Regions from separate parts of the Cupriavidus sp. FW216-B1 genome, predicted to be linked through region 1. Evidence: predicted binding sites of a transcription regulator. Region 1 holds the regulator's gene; each other region holds the start of a gene.

Region 1 (4,180 bases):
GTAGCCAGATCCGTTGCCGGCGGCTCGCTCCGGATGACAGTCGCCTCCGGTGCCTTCCGCCGATGCAGCAGGCTGTGCGCAATCTTCTCGAATCCCTCGTAGCAGAGAAAGGCGCCGCCCATCATCAGCAGGGGCGTGATCGCCCACGGAATCGCGGCGCTGATCGCCAGCGCGGACGGCACCAGGATTGCCTTGTTGCGCAGCGATCCCTTTGCCACTGCCCACACCACCGGCAGCTCCCGGTCGGCCTTCATGCCCGTGACTTGCTGCGCGTTGAGAGCGAGATCGTCGCCGAGCACGCCGGCGGTATTCTTGGCGGCGAGCTTGCTCATGGACGCGATGTCGTCAAGGATCGAGGTGATGTCGTCGATCAGCAGCAAGAGGCTCGAGCCGGCCATATCCAGATCTCCTGGTGTGTAGTGGGTATCGGGACAAACAGCGTCGCCCCGCAATTTCCGCGCGCATGGGGAGTGCGGTGTCAGGATAATGCCTTCCCCATGTGGATGGCATGTCCGCCATGAATCGAGAGGCAGTGGCCGGGGCATCTTGCATGGCCACTCGATGGCGGTCAGGTCCCGAAGTCCGCAAGACATCGGAACCACGCATCGGCCAAAAAAGAAAACCCCGCCGGACACGAATGCCCGGCGGGGACAGGAAGCCGCACCGTACCCAGCGGAGGATGACGATGCGAGATTGAAGGCTATCAGGATGCGGAGACATGGACTGTCAACAACTGTCACCGCGGCTGCGGCCGCCGTTCCGCCAAAAAAAAGCCGCTGGGCCGGGGGAGCAGCGCAGCGGCATCGGGAAGTGTCGAATATGAGCACCAAGGGGATGGTGCCGCGGCCAGCATAAGAAGCAACGTACCGTTTGACTGTCAACAATTGCAAAATGGCCGGCCTCGCATGCGCGATAAGCGGGTCAACTGGCGACGTTGGTTTGAGGAGGGGAGTCCGGGCAATGGCAAATTGGAGCATCGGTGCGATGCTTGCCAGCGGCAGAAAACAAAAACGGCGCCAGAGGCGCCGTTGGGTATATCCGCTTTTATCGGATATCTTGTATCGCGAACGGCTGGTTAATGCTTAAGCCGTCGATACCGAAGAGAATTCTGGGGTGGCTGATGGGACTCGAACCCACGACGACAGGAATCACAATCCTGGACTCTACCAACTGAGCTACAGCCACCGTCGTTGTCTTTCAGCTGAGTGCTGATCGACGAAAAACAAGATTATACAAACTTCATTGGCACATGGCTAGTACTTCGCCTCAAAAAATTTCATGAGGCTGGCGCATGCGGCGAATGGCAACCGTCTCCACGCTGCGCCACCACGTGGCACGCGCCATTACACGGACAGCTTGGGAAGGTCTTCCAGTTCGAGCATGCGGCAGATGGCGGCCATGCTGCCGACCATCGTGCGCCGCTGCGCGCCCTGGTAGATGCGCACGCCTTTGGACTGGCGGAACGGAACGGGCTTGACGGGGCGGCGGGTGGAGAAGCGATTGGCTGGGAGCATGGCTACACCTGGTGATTTGCAACAACAGTTGTCGGCATCCGCAGCGCGGATGGCGTTGGCATATCGGGTGCAGCTCGAGGCGGGCGAACCCGCTCCAGCCGCACTTGAGGCTTGGGGCTTTTAGAACGCGCCGGTACGGATCAGGCCGACGGCGATGCCTTCCAGGGAGAATTCTTCCCGGTCCGGCTGGACGATGATGTTGCTGAAGTCGGGGTTCTCCGCGATCAGTTCGATCGTGTCGCCGCGGCGGTTGAGGCGTTTGACGGTGACGTCCTCGCCGAGCCGGGCCACGACGATCTTCCCGTTGGCGGCTTCGCTGGCGCGCTTGACCGCGAGCAGGTCGCCGTCGAGGATGCCGGCGTCGCGCATGCTCAGGCCGCGCACGCGCAGCAGGTAGTCGGGCTGGACTTCGAAGACGGAGGCATCGACCTGGTACTGGCGGTCGATGTGTTCGGCGGCCAGGATCGGGCTGCCGGCGGCGACGCGGCCGACCAGCGGCAGCGTCAGCTGCATGACGCCCGCCATCGGCAGCGAGAACTGGTCGGGCAACTCGGAGTCGCTGCGCGATACCTTGAGGCGGATGCCGCGCGACGCGCCGGGGGTGAGTTCGATCACGCCCTTGCGGGCCAGCGCGCGCAGATGCTCTTCCGCGGCATTGGGCGAGGAGAAGCCGAACTTGGCGGCAATCTCGGCACGCGTGGGCGGAAAGCCGGTGTGCTGGAGAGTGCTGCGAATCAGGTCGAAAATCTGCTGCTGCCGCGGTGTCAGGGTCGCCATAGTCGCCGTTGTTCGCTGTTGTTTTCGCTGTTATTGGAAGGCACTGTACGTTTAAACAGTATGCTGTGATTTTATACAGTATCGAGTGAAGTGCAAGCGGAATTTTTAGGACGCGGCGCATCGACGAATAGTTTGCAACACGCCTGCCTGCGGGCGCGCCTTGCGGGTGTCGGGATGCGCAGGGTTACAATCCGCGGCACGCGGTGCCCGTTCCGGGCGCGCGTTTTTTTCGACTCCAGGCTTCCTACACGTCCCCCGCCATGTCCTCACTGCGTCGCGTCGTTGTGCTTGCCACCGGCGGCACCATTGCCGGTTCTTCGTCCAATCCCGCCAGCAGCGCGAAGTACCAGGCCGCCACGGTGCCGGTGTCGGCGCTGCTCGGAGCCGTGCCCGCGCTTGGCGAGGTAGCGCGCATCGAGGCGGAGCAGGTGGCGCAGGTGGACAGCAAGGACATGTCGTTCGCGCTCTGGTCCAGGCTGGTCGAGCGGATCCGCTTCTGGTCGGCGCAGCCCGACGTCGCCGGCATCGTGGTGACGCACGGCACCGATACGCTGGAGGAAACGGCGATGGTGCTGCACCTGGCCTGCGAGGCCACGCTGCCGGTGGTGCTGACCGCGGCCATGCGGCCGTCGACTTCGCTGTCCGCGGACGGCCCGCTGAATCTGCTCGACGCGGTGCGCGTGGCCAGCCATCCGGCGTCGGCGGGGAAGGGCGTGCTGCTGGTCGTCAACCAGGAGATCCACGCCGCGCGCGACGCCGTGAAGGCGCACACGGCGGCGGTGAACGCCTTCGCTTCGCCGGCGGGCGGCCCGGTCGGTTATGTGCAGGACGATTTCGTCTGCTTCACCCGCGCCCCGCTGCGGCTGCCGGTCGCGGCCATGCCGGTGCCGGCGGCGTGGCCGCAGGTGGAAATCCTGGCCAGCTACGCGCAGCCGGGCCGGGTGATGGTCGATGCGCTGGTCGCGGCCGGGGTGAGCGGCCTCGTGGTGGCCGCCGCGGGCAACGGCTCGATCCACCAGTCGCTGGCGGAGGCGCTGGCCGAGGCCGCCGCGGCGGGCGTGGCGGTCGTGCGCAGCTCGCGCACCGGGGCCGGGCATGTGGCGATGCCGGCGCAGCCGCGGCCGACCGCCGGCGTCTTCGTGTCGGCCGGCGACCTGAATCCCTACAAGGCGCGCGTGCTGCTGCTGCTCGCGCTGGCGGCCAGGCCGGCGCTGGCGGCGGATCCGGCGGCGTTGCAGGCGCTCTTTGCCGATAACTGAAGCAGCTTGCCCTATGCGTGGAAAGCGCGCTATACTTTAAGGCTATCCAACCTTGCCACACCGGACATGGCGCCCGGGTGGCTTATCCAAAAGGAGCGTCAATGCGTCATTACGAAATCGTATTTATCGTCCATCCGGACCAGAGCGAACAGGTTCCGGCCATGATCGAGCGTTACAAGACGCTGGTCACCTCGCAGGAAGGCCAGATCCACCGCGTGGAAGACTGGGGCCGCCGTCAGATGGCCTACATGATCCAGAAGCTGGCCAAGGCTCACTACGTTTGCCTGAACATCGAATGCGGCAAGGAAACCCTGGCTGAACTCGAACACGCGTTCAAGTTCAACGACGCGGTGCTGCGCCACCTCATCGTTCAGACCAAGAAGGCCGAAACCGCACCGTCCCCGATGATGAAGGAAGTGCAGCGCGAAGAAGCCCGCAAGGCCGCGCAACAGACCACCGAAGGCCAGGCCGCCTAAGTGCGGGCTCTTGCGGTTGCCGCGGGCGCTGAATATCGCAGGCGCCGCGGCGGCGCGGGCGGGCACGGGTACCGGGAACGGAGGCAGCGTTGAACCAGTTGAGGCTCTGCGCAACCCTCGCCGAACGCGATGCCCTGCGCTATACCCCGGCCGG
Region 2 (4,180 bases), on a different contig from region 1:
GGCCTGCGGCACCGGCGGCGGCTCCGGCCACGCCCGGCTGTGGAACAGCGGCATCACGCGGTTGGGCAGGAAGCGCGTGCGCGAGGCATAGATGTGGCGGTCGCCGAAGCCGCTTTGCTGCTGCACGTAGAAGCGCTGCGGCACCACGATGTCCAGGTGGTCGCGCGCGCGCGTCATGGCCACGTAGAGCAGGCGGCGCTCCTCCTCGATTTCCTCGGTGGTGCCGGTGGCGAGGTCCGACGGCATGCAGCCGTCCACGGCGTTGAGCACGTAGACCGCCTTCCATTCCTGGCCCTTGGCGGAGTGGATGGTGGACAGGATCAGGTAGTCCTCGTCGCGCAGCGGCGCGCCGGATTCGTCGCTCGACGCATCGGGCGGGTCGAGCGTGAGCTCGGTCAGGAAGCGCTCGCGCGAGGCGTAGGTGGCGGCGACGCGCTCGAGCTGCTGCAGGTCGGCGGCGCGCGCGTGGGCGTCGTCGTGCATGCGCTCCAGGTGCGGCTGGTACCACGCCACCACCTGCTCGAAGACCGACGGCCACGGCGCGGCCGGCGCCATCAGCACGCGCGCCAGCGCGACGAACTCCGGCCACGCCTCGGCCGCGGCCGGCGGCGCCTCGAACGATTCGAGCGCGAACAGCGGCTCGGTGGCGACCTCGATGGCGTCGAGCACGCGCGCGGCGGTCTTGGGCCCCACGCCCGGCATCAGCTGCAGGCTGCGGAAGGCCGCCATGCGGTCGCGCGGATTCTCCATCCAGCGCACCACCGACAGCACGTCCTTGACGTGCGTCGACTCCAGGAATTTCAGGCCGCCGAACTTCACGAACGGGATGTTGCGGCGGACCAGTTCGATCTCGAGCTGCGCGCTGTAGTCGGCGGCGCGGAACAGCACCGCCTGCGAGATCAGCGCCAGTCCGGCCTCGCGCCGCGCCAGGATCTGCTCGGCCACGTAGCGGGCCTGGTCGGCCTCGTCGTTGACCACCACGATGTGCGGCTTCTCGGCCGAGGCGCGCTCGGACCACAGGTCCTTGGTGAAGCGCTCGGCGGCCAGGCCGATCACGGCGTTGGCGGCGCACAGGATGGGCTGCGTGGAGCGGTAGTTCTGCGACAGCGTGACCATGTCCGCCGCCGGCGAGAACCGCGTGGGGAAATCGAGGATGTTGCGCACGGTGGCGCCGCGGAACGCGTAGATGGACTGCGCGTCGTCGCCGACCACCGTGAGGCCGCGCCCGTCCGGCTTCAGGCGCAGCAGGATGGCGGCCTGCAGCGCGTTGGTGTCCTGGTATTCGTCGACCAGCACGTGGTCGAAGCGCGCGCCCATGTCCTGCGCCAGCGCCGGCTCGCCGAGCGCCTGCGCCCAGTAGAGCAGCAGGTCGTCGTAGTCCAGCACCTGCTGCTTCTGCTTGGCTTCCACGTAGCCGGCGAACAGGCCGCGCAGCGCGTCGGCCCACTGGGCGTAGCGCGGGAACCAGTGCTTGAGCACGTCTTCGAGCGGGGCCTGGGTGTTGACCACGCGCGAATAGATCGACAGGCAGGTTTCCTTGCGCGGGAAGCGCGTGGCCTGCGCCGACAGGCCGAGGTCGTGCCGCACCATGTTCATCAGGTCGGCGGCGTCGCCGCGGTCGCTGATGGTGAAGGCGGGCGACAGGCCGAGCGTCTCGGCGTATTCGCGCAGCAGGCGCGCGCCGATGGCGTGGAAGGTGCCCGACCATTGCAGCGCGGCGCGCCCGGCGCCCGAGGCCTGGTTGCCGAGCGCCTGGTCGACGATGCGCTCCACGCGCCGCCCCATCTCGGCGGCGGCGCGGCGCGAGAACGTCAGCAGCAGGATGCGGCGCGGATCGGCGCCGCCCAGCACCAGGTGCGCCACGCGGTGCGCCAGCGTGTTGGTCTTGCCCGAGCCGGCGCCGGCGATGATGAGCAGCGGCGAGTGCGCCTCGTGCGTCACGGCGGCGCGCTGTTCGGGATTCAGCTTCGCGAGATGCGGCGGCACCTCCGCGGCGGGCGGCGGCGGCGTGGCGGGCGAAGCCGGAGGGGCGTCGCCGGGAGCGGCAATAGGGGTGGCAGGGGCGGCAGGGGTGGCAGCGGGGGCGGAATCGAGTAGCACGGCAGGAGCCTCTGGGCTGCGGGGGCGCGCATGTGCGCTGCCCGGCATGGGCGGGACGAGGGCGAGAAACGGCTGCCGGTAACTGTATATCTATACAGGCCGCGCGCGCAAGCCGCAGCGTTGCGCGCGTGGCCCTGTCAGCGGGAAACGCTGCGGGAAAGTGCCTGCAAAGGCTGGCGCAGGCGGGGAAAGACGAGAAAGAAGGCGGGTCAGGCGGCCTTGGCCAGCGCGTCGTCGAGCAGCTTGTGCAGCGCATCCCACTCGGGCTCGCCCACGTAGCGCTTGAGGATGTGGCCGTCCTTGTCGATCACGAAGGTGGTCGGGGTCAGTTGCACTTCGCCGAAGGCCTTGGCGGCGGCGCCGTCGGAGTCCATCGCCACCTTGAACGGCAGCTGGCGCGTCTGCGCATAGTTCATCACGTACATCGGCGGATCGTAGCTCATCGCCACCGCCACGAACTCCAGGCCCTTGCCCTTGAACTTGTCGTAGGTGCGGACCATTTCCGGCATCTCCTTGACGCAGGTGGTGCAGCTGGTGGCCCAGAAGTTGACGAGGTAGACCTTGCCCTTGAGGTCGGCGGTGCTGATCTTCTGGCCCGACAGCAGCGTGAAGGTGGCGGGCGGCGCGGCGTTGGCCGGCGCGATCGCGCGGTAGCCGAAGAAGCCGAGCACGGCGACCAGCACCACGGCGCCGATGACGGGCCACAGCTTGCGCTGGGCGGCGCGGGTGGTCGGGGTGGACATGGCGGGGGAAGCCGAGGTCGTCATGATGCTTGCCGGCGGGTCAGGGGATAAGCTCCCATTCTACTGCCGCGGCCGAAGCGCTGCCGGAGGCAATTCCGGGCGCGGCCGGGCTGCGGCGATTGGCCGCAGTGCCGGGCGGCGTCAGCGTGGCGCCGCCGCCAGCGCCGCGCGGGCCTGGTCCAGCGCCTGCTCCAGGTAGGCGCCGTAGAAATCCGGCTGCAGGCCTTGCAGCGGCGCGGCCAGCGAGCGGCCGCGGGCGTCGAGGAACAGCACCGTGGGCGCCACCGACACGTTGTGGCTGCGCGCCCAGTCGCGCGCGGTGGTCATGGTGCCGTCGGCATTGCGCAGCGGCGTGGCGGCGGTCATGTCCAGCTCGCGCGCCTCGATCTCGCCGGCGGCGGCCTGCGGGCCGAGATAGTTGCGGCGCACGGTCTCGCAGTAGACGCAGCCGGGCAGGCTGACCAGCACCACCAGCGGCTGGCCCTTGCCGGCGGCGGCCGCGCCCTGCGCGGCGAGGTCGGTGGCGGGCGGCAGGCGGGCGGGCGCGGCCAGCGCGCTCGCGCCGCCGGCGAGCAGGGCGGCACCGAGCAGCACGGCGGCCACGGCATGCCGGGCGCGCGCGCATGGCAGCGGCATCGGGGACGGGGCGCGGGGCAGGCTCGGCATGGCGGGGGAGGGGGTGGGGAATGCAGGAATACGCGCTGGCGCGCGGGTTCCCCGATAATAGCGGCTTCCGTCCGTACCCGTGGCGCCGCGCCGGCCCGCGGGCGCGGGACCGCACCATCACGCAGCAGCCGTCCGCAGGACCGTTGCCCTATCCGCCGCCGCGATGCCCCACGCCTGGTTGTCCCGCCTGCCGTCCACGCTGTCCGCCCTTGGCGCGGCCGCCGCCGTCTGCGCGCTCGTCGGCTGCTCGCCGCGCTACGACTGGCGCACCATCCAGTCCAGCGAGGGCGCCTACGCCGCGCTCTACCCGGGCAAGCCGACCGGCGCGGCGCGCGAGGTGGCCATCGCCGGGCGCAAGCTGCCGATGACGATGGATGCGGCGCGCGTCGACGAGACCCTGTTCGCCGTGGGCGTGGTGACGCTGCCCGCCGACGACGCCGCCTTGCGCCAGGCCGCGCTCGAATCGATGCAGGCCGGGCTGCTCGGCAACCTCGGGCCGCACGCGCCCGACGCGGTCAAGACGCGCCAGGTGACGGTGATGTCCGCCGCCACGCCGGCGGTGGCGCTGCCGGGCGTGGAGGTGCAGGTGGCGGCGGTGTCGCCGCAGGACCAGGCGCCGCGCCGGCTGACCGCGCGGCTGGTGGCCTCGGGCGTGCGGGTCTACCAGGCGG
Region 3 (4,180 bases), on a different contig from region 1:
CTGCAAACCCGCGCGCGGCAGGCCGCGCACCTCGCCCACGGTGCGGCAGCCGATGCCGTCGAGCCAGCCTTCGTCGGCCACGTTGCGCAGCATGGCCACCGGCAGGCGGTCCAGCAGCCGCGCCATGCGCGCCGGACGCAGCGCGCGCCGCGCCGGGCGCACCATGCGGCCGTGCCGGTCGCGCCGGAACGGCTGCGCCGCCAGCCACGCCGCGCCGAAGGCGGTCGGCGCGCAGCCCAGTTGAAGGAACACGCCCAGCCGGCGCACCCGCGCATACACCGCGCGGCACAGCGCGCGATGCCCGCCGAACAGCCGCACGCTGGCGCCCGCGTCGATCATCACCGTGGCCGCGTCGGGCTCCGGATGCAGGCTCACGTGCGGCGAGAAATGCAGCAGCGCCAGCGCCAGCGCCGTCATCAGCTGCGCCTCCGCCGCCGGCTCGCGCTCCAGTTGCACCACCTGCGCCGACAGGGCCTGCACCCCGCCGCGCCGCATGCCGGCCTGCACGCCCAGCGCCACCGCCGGGGTATTGGCCAGCACCACGCGCTCGCGCTCCATCACCGCCACCGGCACGCCGTGATGCAGCACGCCGGGGACCGCGGCGGCAGCGTCCGGCTCAGGCCAGTTCGGCTGCAGCGCGTCCAGCGACAGGCGCGGCAGATGCACCGCGATCCAGTACGACATGGTCTTGCTCTCCCGCAACGGCCTGTGAAACCCGCGGCAACGGCGCCTCCGCAGGCGCGGGCCGCGGCGCGGACGGACGGCCCGGCACCGCCGCCATCTCGTCGAGCGGCAGCACCAGCGGCTGCTCGCGCACCGGGCCGCGCCGCTTGTGGAAGGTGATCGACACCGCATTGCCCGGCGCCGGCGCCAGCAGCAGGCGCAGCACCGCCGGCGACGACTCGCGCAGCACGCCGGCCGGGCGCACGGCCCACGCCACCGCGTCGCCCGCCTGCGCCAGCACCTGCAGGCGGCGCAGCGCCTCGGGCCGCGCCGCGGGCAGCCACACCACGACCCCGCCGAAGGCCTGGCTGCGCAGCACCTGCTCGGCCGCCCACAGCAGGTCGGCCTGCGCCGCGGCCTTGCCGGCGCCGGCCGGCGCGCGCACCCAGAACACCTGCCGCGCCGGCAGCCCCCAGCCGGCCAGGCACGCCGCGTTCGGCAGGTGCGGCGGCCCCACCAGCGCCAGGCGCCGCGGCGCCGCCGCCAGCGCGGCCAGCGCCGGGCGCAGCAGGCGCAGCTCGCCCACGCCGGGCTCGGCCAGCAGCAGCTCGGTCAGCGCCCCCAGCGGCCAGCCGCCGCCCGGCAATTCGGCCGACAGCGCCGCATGGCCGGTTTCCAGCGCCGGCACGCTGCCCGCCTGCCCCGCGCGGCCGAGCTGCCCGGCGCGCCACAGGCCGGGATGGCGCTGCGCGAGCGCCTCCAGCGCCGCCTGGCGGCCGGCCCCGGCGGGCTGGGCCACGGGTGGCACGGGTGGATCAACGGGCGGCGCGTGCGAGCCGGAGGAAACGAGGGAACTCATGTGATGCTTGCGGCCTTGTGACGGCCTTATCCGCGCGGCAAGGCGGCGGGATAAGGTGGGACAAGGCGGGATAGGCGGAATCTCCGAATACTGTATGTTTATACAGTATCGCGGCGGACGCAAGGGGGAGATGCAGGGAGTGCCGGGATCGCCGCCCCGTGGCGGGACGGCGGCGGGACGGCGGCGGGATCGTGACGAGAAGGCGGCCGGGACACAGCCGCCGCGGGCATCGCGGCAACGGTGTCCCGGCCCGATTTGCGCTACGAGAAGCGCGCTTCCGGATCGGGCACGTTGCCCTGCCTGGCGAGGAAATCGAGGTCGCAGCCTTCGTCCGCCTGCAGCACGTGCTCGATGTGCAGCAGGCCGAAACCGCGCTCGTAGTGCGGCGGCGGCGCGACCCAGGCCTTGCGCCGCGCCTCGATCTCGGCCTCGTCCACCAGCAGGTCGAGCCGGCGGCCTTCGGTGTCGAGGCGCACCAGGTCGCCGTCGCGCACCAGCCCCAGCAACCCGCCCACGCGGCTTTCCGGGCAGACGTGCAGGACGCAGGTGCCGTAGCTGGTGCCGCTCATGCGCGCGTCGGAGATCCGCACCATGTCGCGCACGCCGGCCGCCAGCAGCTTCTTGGGGATCGGCAGCATGCCCCATTCCGGCATGCCGGGCGCGCCGGTCGGGCCGCTGTCCTGCAGCACCAGCACGCTGTCCGCGGTCACGGCGAGGTCGGGGTCGTCCACGCGCGCGAGCATGTCCTGGAAGTTGCGGAACACCACGGCCGGGCCGGTGTGCTGGAGCAGGCGCGGCTCGGCGGCGGCGCGCTTGAGCACCGCGCCGCGCGGCGCCAGGTTGCCGCGCAGCACCACCAGCCCGCCGGCCCCGTAGACCGGGTTTTCCTCGGTGCGGATGACGTCGTCGTTGTAGACCTCGGCCTGCTCGATGTTCTCGCCCAGCGTGCGGCCGGTGACGGTCTGGCAGGACAGGTCGAGGTGCCCGGCGATGCGCTTGAGCAGCGCCAGCAGCCCGCCCGCGTAGAACAGGTCCTCCATCAGGTAGGTGCCGCTGGGCTGCAGGTTGCACAGCACCGGCACCGTCTCGCTGGCGCGCGAGAAATCGTCGAGCGACAGTTCGACGCCGAGGCGGCGCGCCATCGCCACGAGGTGGATGAGGGAGTTGGTCGAGCCCGACAGCGCCATGTCCGTGACCACGGCGTTCAGGAAGCTCTGGCGCGTGACGATGTCCTTCGGCCGCAGGTCTTCCCACACCATCTCGACGATGCGGCGCCCGGACATCGACGCCATCTGCGAATGCGTGGCGTCGACCGCGGGGATCGAGCTGGCGCCCGGCAGGGTCAGCCCCAGCGCGTCGGCCATGCTGGTCATGGTCGAGGCGGTGCCCATCGTGTTGCAGGTGCCCGGCGAGCGCGCCGTGCCCTCGCCGACCTGCCGCCACGATTTTTCGTCGAGCTTGCCGGCGCGGTAGTCGGCCAGGGCCTGCCAGGTGCTGGAGCCGGTGCCCAGCATCTGCTGGCCGCGCCAGTGCCCGCGCAGCATCGCGCCGGCGGGCACGAAGATGGCCGGGATATTCATCGATGCGGCCGCCATCAGCAGCCCGGGCGTGGTCTTGTCGCAGCCGCCCAGCAGCACGGCGCCGTCGATCGGGTGCGAGCGCAGGATCTCTTCCGCGTCCATCGCCAGCAGGTTGCGGTAGATCAGCGTGCTGGGGCGCACGTAGGTCTCGCCCACGCTCAGCGTCGGCATCACCACCGGGAAGCCGCCGGCCTGCCAGACGCCGCGCTTGACCTCCTCGATGCGCTGCGGGAAATGCGTGTGGCAACTGTTGAGGTCCGACCACGTGCTGAGGATGCCGATGACCGGCTTGCCCTGGAAGTCCTCGCTGGTGTAGCCCATCTGCTTGGTGCGGTACGACTTGTGGTTGCCGGGCTGGCCGGCCGCGCCGAACCAGCGCTGGCTGCGCAGCTGGGACAGTTCAATTCGCTTTCTGCTCATGGGGAATGGCTCTCAGGCGGCGGTGATTTCCGCGAGCAGGGCTTCGCTGCGCCGCGCCAGGATCGACAGGTCGGAGCCCACCGCGACGAAGTCGTAGCCCTGCGCCAGCAGCTCGCGCGCCTGCGCGGGGTTGAAGTTGAGGATGCCCGGCGCCTTGCCGGCCGCGCGGATGTCGGCCAGGATGCGCGCGATCGCCGCCGTCACCTCGGGCGCGCCCGGCTGGCCGTACAGCCCCATGTTGGCGGCCAGGTCGTTGGGGCCGACGAACAGGCCGTCCACGCCGTCGACCGCGCCGATCTCGCGCACGGCCGCGGCGGCCGCCGGCGATTCGATCTGCACCACGATGCACTGCGCCTCGGCGTAGCGCTGGCCGTAGTCCTTGATGCGCGAGAAGCCGTTGGCGCGCATGTTGCCGCTCACGCCGCGGATGCCGTGCGGCGGGTAGCGCGTGGCGGCCACGGCCTGCCGCGCTTCCTCGGCGGACTGCACGAACGGCACCATGAACGAGCGGATGCCGGCGTCGAGCAGGCGCTTGAACACGACCGGCTCGTTGGCCGGGATGCGCACCACCAGTTCCGCCGTGCCGCCCTGCGCGGCGCGCAGGTGGTCGACGACCTGGGAGACGTCGACGCAGGCGTGCTCCATGTCGAGCAGCAGC
Region 4 (4,180 bases), on a different contig from region 1:
GCACCGCGCGCTCGGCCAGCTCCTCGGCGCGAGAGGCGCCCTGCAGGAAAGAGAAATTCGAAAGGCAGTGCAACTCGGCGTAGTCGGGAAGCCCGCCGCCGGAAGAAGTGGGCAACATGGCTCGATCACCCGAACAGCCCGTGCAGGTACCAGCGTGCGGCGTCTCCTTCGCGACTGCCCATGCGCTCCTGAAAGATCCAGTAGCAGGCATGGTCGCGGCCCTCGGCCACATAGTAGTCACGCGTGACCACCTCGCCTGCCCACCATCCTGCCTCGATGCGCTCTGGCGGGGACACCATGCGCAGCGGGGACCCATAGTAGGGGCGATGCTCGCGCTCGAGCAGGGGGATCGGCTGGTCCAGCAACCAGACCGGCCGCGGCAAAGCCGGCGCGGCGGCTCCGGCCGGGATCTTGTCCGTCACGGGCACCCAGGCGTTCGCGACGGCGGGCCGGTAGTCGGGCTGCAGCGCCGGCTGCAGGACGCGATCCGCGCCCAGTCGCGCGACGAGCAGCTCCAGCAGCCGGGTGTGGTCCTCCGGCGTGCCGCCCGGTTCAGGGAACAGGCTTTGGCTCGGCGGGGCCAGCGGCTGGGTATCGATGGCCGCCAATTGCACGGCGATCATGGGCGCGTCGACGCTCAGCCGTGCCAGCCGCTCGCGCAGCAGGCGGACCAGGTGATCGGCATGCCAGTTCGGCTCGGCCAAGGCGATCTCCACGACCGTCGGCGGGATCGCCTCCCGACCCCGCTCATGATGCAGGGACACGGCAAAGCGCGTGATGGCCAGGTGCCGCGCCGTGAGCCAGCCGATCAGCTGCTCAATCAACCCGGAGGCATAGACCAGGGTGGCCTCCACATGCTCGATACGGTCGGGCAGGTCCACCCTCGCGGAAAACTCCGGCGGCGCCTCCAGCCAGCCGAACACTTCCGCTGCCTCGCCCAGTGCGCGGTCGAGTGCTTCGTTGATGGCGGCGCCGCAGTGCCGCTGCAGGCCGGCCCGCGGCAGGCGGCGCAAGTCGCCCAGAGTGCGGCAACCCAGACCGTCCAACCACTCGGCATGGATGCGCGCGGCCGGCAGGGTTGCAGCGGGGAGGGCGCCCAGCCGATGGCCGAGGCGGGTTGTCTTGAGCGACACACCGCCGCCAGCGCGCGCGAGGAGCCATGCGGCCTGCGCTGTGGACGCGCACCCGGTCACCACGGTATAGCCCAGCGCGTCGGCGGTCGCACGCATGCGCGCGCGTAGCCGACGGGCACCTCCGAAGAGCCGCAGGCTCGCGGAGACGTCGACCAGCACGGCGTCTTCCTCGGCGCCCACGACACACGGTGAAAACTGCAGGAGGGCGAGGGCCAGCGCACGCAGGCCCTCCGCCTCTCGCGCCGGGTCGCGCTCGATGAGCACGGTTTGCGGCGCGATCGTCTGCACGCCGCCGCGGCGCATATGCGGCCGCACGCCGGCGACGCTGGCCAGCGGCGAGGCGTGGTGTACACGGTCCTTGTCGAGGACTGCCACGGCCAGCTCAGTGGACCAACGAGGCCGGAACACTTCGAGGCATAGGCGCGGCAGGCGCAGGCAGATCCACAGGCGATGCATGACGGCGAAGCAGGATGGGCGAGGGCGCCAGCGGAACAAAGACGGGCTTGTCCTGCTGCGGGCCGCGGCGCTTGAAGAAGGTAAGATCGGCGCCACCAGCTGCTGGGACGATGCCGACCCGTAGCGGCGCCGGTGACGCGTCTCGCGCGCAGGCGAGAGGGCGTATGAGGTAAAACAGCGCTTCCCCCGATTGCGCGGCCAGGTGCAGCCGGCGCAGGGCGTCGTTGCGCATGTGCTGCTGCCACAGCAACACCGCGCCGCACGTACCGGCGCGCAGCATCTGTTCCGTCGCCCAGAGGGCGTCGGCGGTGCGTTCCGCGCGGACCCAGAGCAGTTGCCGGGGAGATAGGCCCCAATTGGCGAAGGCCAGTGCCTGGGGCGCATGCGGGGGCTGTATCAGCGCGATAGGGCGCGTGTTTGCCAGCAGGGCTGGCCGTAGCAGGCGCAGTTCGCCGACGCCGGGCTGCTGGACCAGCATTTCCACCAGTGTGCTGGCCGGCCAGCCGCCGCCGGGGAGTTCACCGACCAGTTCCTGGTAGCCCGTGGGCACGGTACGACCGATGGCCCGGGCGAGTTGGGACGCGCGCCAGAGGGCAGGGTGGATGGACTCGGGGAGAGGAATGGGCATGGCTGGTTTCAGAGCAATCTGTAAACCAGTCTACTGTATATTTATACAGTGGTCATGTGGAAGCAAGAATAAGCTCTATGCAGCTCATCTCCGGCCTTCTTTGTGATTTTTTGTGCATTTTACAAAAACTTGATAGCCACAAAGGGGTATGGAAGAGTGGGAAGCATGTCGCTAGAGTCGCCCGAGCACGCCGGCGGCGCGCACTTGCCAACAAACAAAAAACGGGTCAGGTCACATGTTCCAAGGTATCCATGCCGGCGCGCGGTCTCGCGCGGCCGGCCTGCTCTCGCTTGTCCTCGCCGCTGGCCTGCTGTCCGCCTGCGGCAGCGACGAAGCCCCATCTTCCCCAGCCACCACGCAGGCGCCCAGCAGCCGGCTCGTCGTCGACACCGGCACGGCCGCGCCCGCGCAGGGCGGCACGTTGACGCTGAAGGCTACCTTGCTCGGCGCCGACGGCCTCGAGGTCAAGGGCGCCAGGTTCGCGTGGTCGTCGTCCAACGAAGCGGTCGCGGTAATCGTGTCGGCCTCCGACCAGGCGCCGGCGGCGGCCAGCATGATGCAGCCGGTGGGCACCTATGCCTCGGTGCGCATGCTCGCGCCCGGCGAGGTCGACATCGTCGCCACGGCGACGCTGCCCGACGGTACTCAGGCCACCAGCACCACGCACCTGACGGTGCAGGCCGCGCCCGCGAAGACTTATGTGCTGACGTTGTCGCCCTCCACGCTGACGGTCAACTACGGCGCAGCGGCGCAAGTCGTCACCGCGGTGGTGCAGCGCTCGGACGGCGTCGACGGCGCGGCCGACCTGACGGACTGGTCGTGGGCGGTCGACAACGCCACGTTCGCCGCCGCGCCGGCGGCGGACAGCCATTCGGCGCAGGTCTCCACCATGGGCACGCTGGCGGGCACGGGGCAACTCACCGCGTGCGCCAGCACGCCGGCGGGCGACCGGCTGTGCGCCAACGCGGCGCTGGCGCGGCCGCTGGTGGCGCTGCCCTCGATCGCGTTCTCGGCGCCGTCGCTGAGCGTGAAGCCGGGCCGCACCGGCACCGTGACGGCGACGCTGACCGACGGGCCGGGCGCCGACCTGGCCGGCCGGGCGACGCTGGCGTGGTCGATCCAGCAAAGCGGCACGGCCGCATCCATCGTCGGCATGCCCACCAGCACCAGTCTGACGATCGGCATCGATGCCGCACAGGTCGACGCCTATGCCGCGACGCTGACGCTGACCGCGACCTACCCGGATGGCCGCACCAACAGCAGCACGCTGCAGCTGACGTCCCCGGGCATTTGGAGCCGCCTGCCGGACGCGCCCATCGCCAGCCCGTCGGTCGTCAGCCTGGCCATCGACGGCACACGTGTGTGGCGGCTGACCGCCGACGGCAGCCAGCCGGCGCGGCTGGAGCGTTTCGGCGTGGCCGGCGAAGGGCCGGTCGAGCCCGCCACGGCGCTGCCGGCGGCGGCCCGGGGCGTGTGGCTGGCGGCGGACACGAGCGTGGTGAACCCGGCCGATCCGGCGGTGGTGGTGCAACTGGGCGCCGATGGCGCGAGCGTGCCGTTCGGCAGCTTCGACGCGGCCTTCGCCAATCCGCGCGCGGACTTCACGTTGACCGGTTGCGCGCAATATGCGGCCGATGCGACGGCCGGGCGCCGGTTCGTGAAGACCACCGGCGGGGCCAGCATCATGACGACGGGGTGGTGCACGACAGACGCATCCTGGTGGGCACAGCAGGTCGGCGTGACCGCAATGCGAAATAGCAATCATCCGTCCGGCGAGCACGTCGTCGACGCGCGTCCCTTTGCCAACGGTAGTGCCGTGGGATTCTTTTCGACCGGCGAACGGTTGTTCCTGAACGCCGGGAATGCCGGCTGGAGCTACTGGTATCTGAATCAGGCCCGGCTCAGCCTCGGGGCCATCCCGGCTACGGCAACCGACCCGTATGGTGCCTTCTACGGTTATCAG

What was found. The regulator LexA, encoded in region 1, represses DNA repair genes until DNA is damaged. The targets are predictions, from matches to a motif close to ACTGTATNNNNATACAGT.
Region 2: AC3WXD_RS22475 (ATP-dependent helicase) is a predicted target of LexA. The motif match lies at 2,182-2,199, and genes of this name have one in related genera.
Region 3: imuA (translesion DNA synthesis-associated protein ImuA) is a predicted target of LexA. The motif match lies at 1,612-1,629, and genes of this name have one in related genera.
Region 4: imuA (translesion DNA synthesis-associated protein ImuA) is a predicted target of LexA. The motif match lies at 2,250-2,267, and genes of this name have one in related genera.

Annotation. Positions count from the first base shown of each region.
Region 1 covers NZ_JBYTEL010000036.1:23,523-27,702, reverse strand. Annotated here, with positions in the region: gene AC3WXD_RS33965 (DUF808 domain-containing protein) at 1-398, opposite strand, end outside; tRNA gene AC3WXD_RS33960 (tRNA-His) at 1,110-1,185, opposite strand; gene AC3WXD_RS33955 (hypothetical protein) at 1,344-1,514, opposite strand; gene lexA (transcriptional repressor LexA) at 1,635-2,291, opposite strand; gene AC3WXD_RS33945 (asparaginase) at 2,552-3,550, shown strand; gene rpsF (30S ribosomal protein S6) at 3,652-4,026, shown strand; gene priB (primosomal replication protein N) at 4,116-4,180, shown strand, end outside.
Region 2 covers NZ_JBYTEL010000011.1:180,794-184,973, reverse strand. Annotated here, with positions in the region: gene AC3WXD_RS22475 (ATP-dependent helicase) at 1-1,986, opposite strand, end outside; gene AC3WXD_RS22470 (TlpA disulfide reductase family protein) at 2,310-2,867, opposite strand; gene AC3WXD_RS22465 (thioredoxin fold domain-containing protein) at 2,985-3,479, opposite strand; gene AC3WXD_RS22460 (hypothetical protein) at 3,673-4,180, shown strand, end outside.
Region 3 covers NZ_JBYTEL010000001.1:285,941-290,120, reverse strand. Annotated here, with positions in the region: gene AC3WXD_RS01145 (Y-family DNA polymerase) at 1-684, opposite strand, end outside; gene imuA (translesion DNA synthesis-associated protein ImuA) at 617-1,522, opposite strand; gene araD (L-arabinonate dehydratase) at 1,783-3,522, opposite strand; gene AC3WXD_RS01130 (HpcH/HpaI aldolase family protein) at 3,535-4,180, opposite strand, start outside.
Region 4 covers NZ_JBYTEL010000017.1:49,015-53,194, forward strand. Annotated here, with positions in the region: partial or broken gene AC3WXD_RS26330 (PHP domain-containing protein) at 1-118, opposite strand, end outside; gene AC3WXD_RS26335 (Y-family DNA polymerase) at 126-1,589, opposite strand; gene imuA (translesion DNA synthesis-associated protein ImuA) at 1,516-2,217, opposite strand; gene AC3WXD_RS26345 (hypothetical protein) at 2,453-4,180, shown strand, end outside.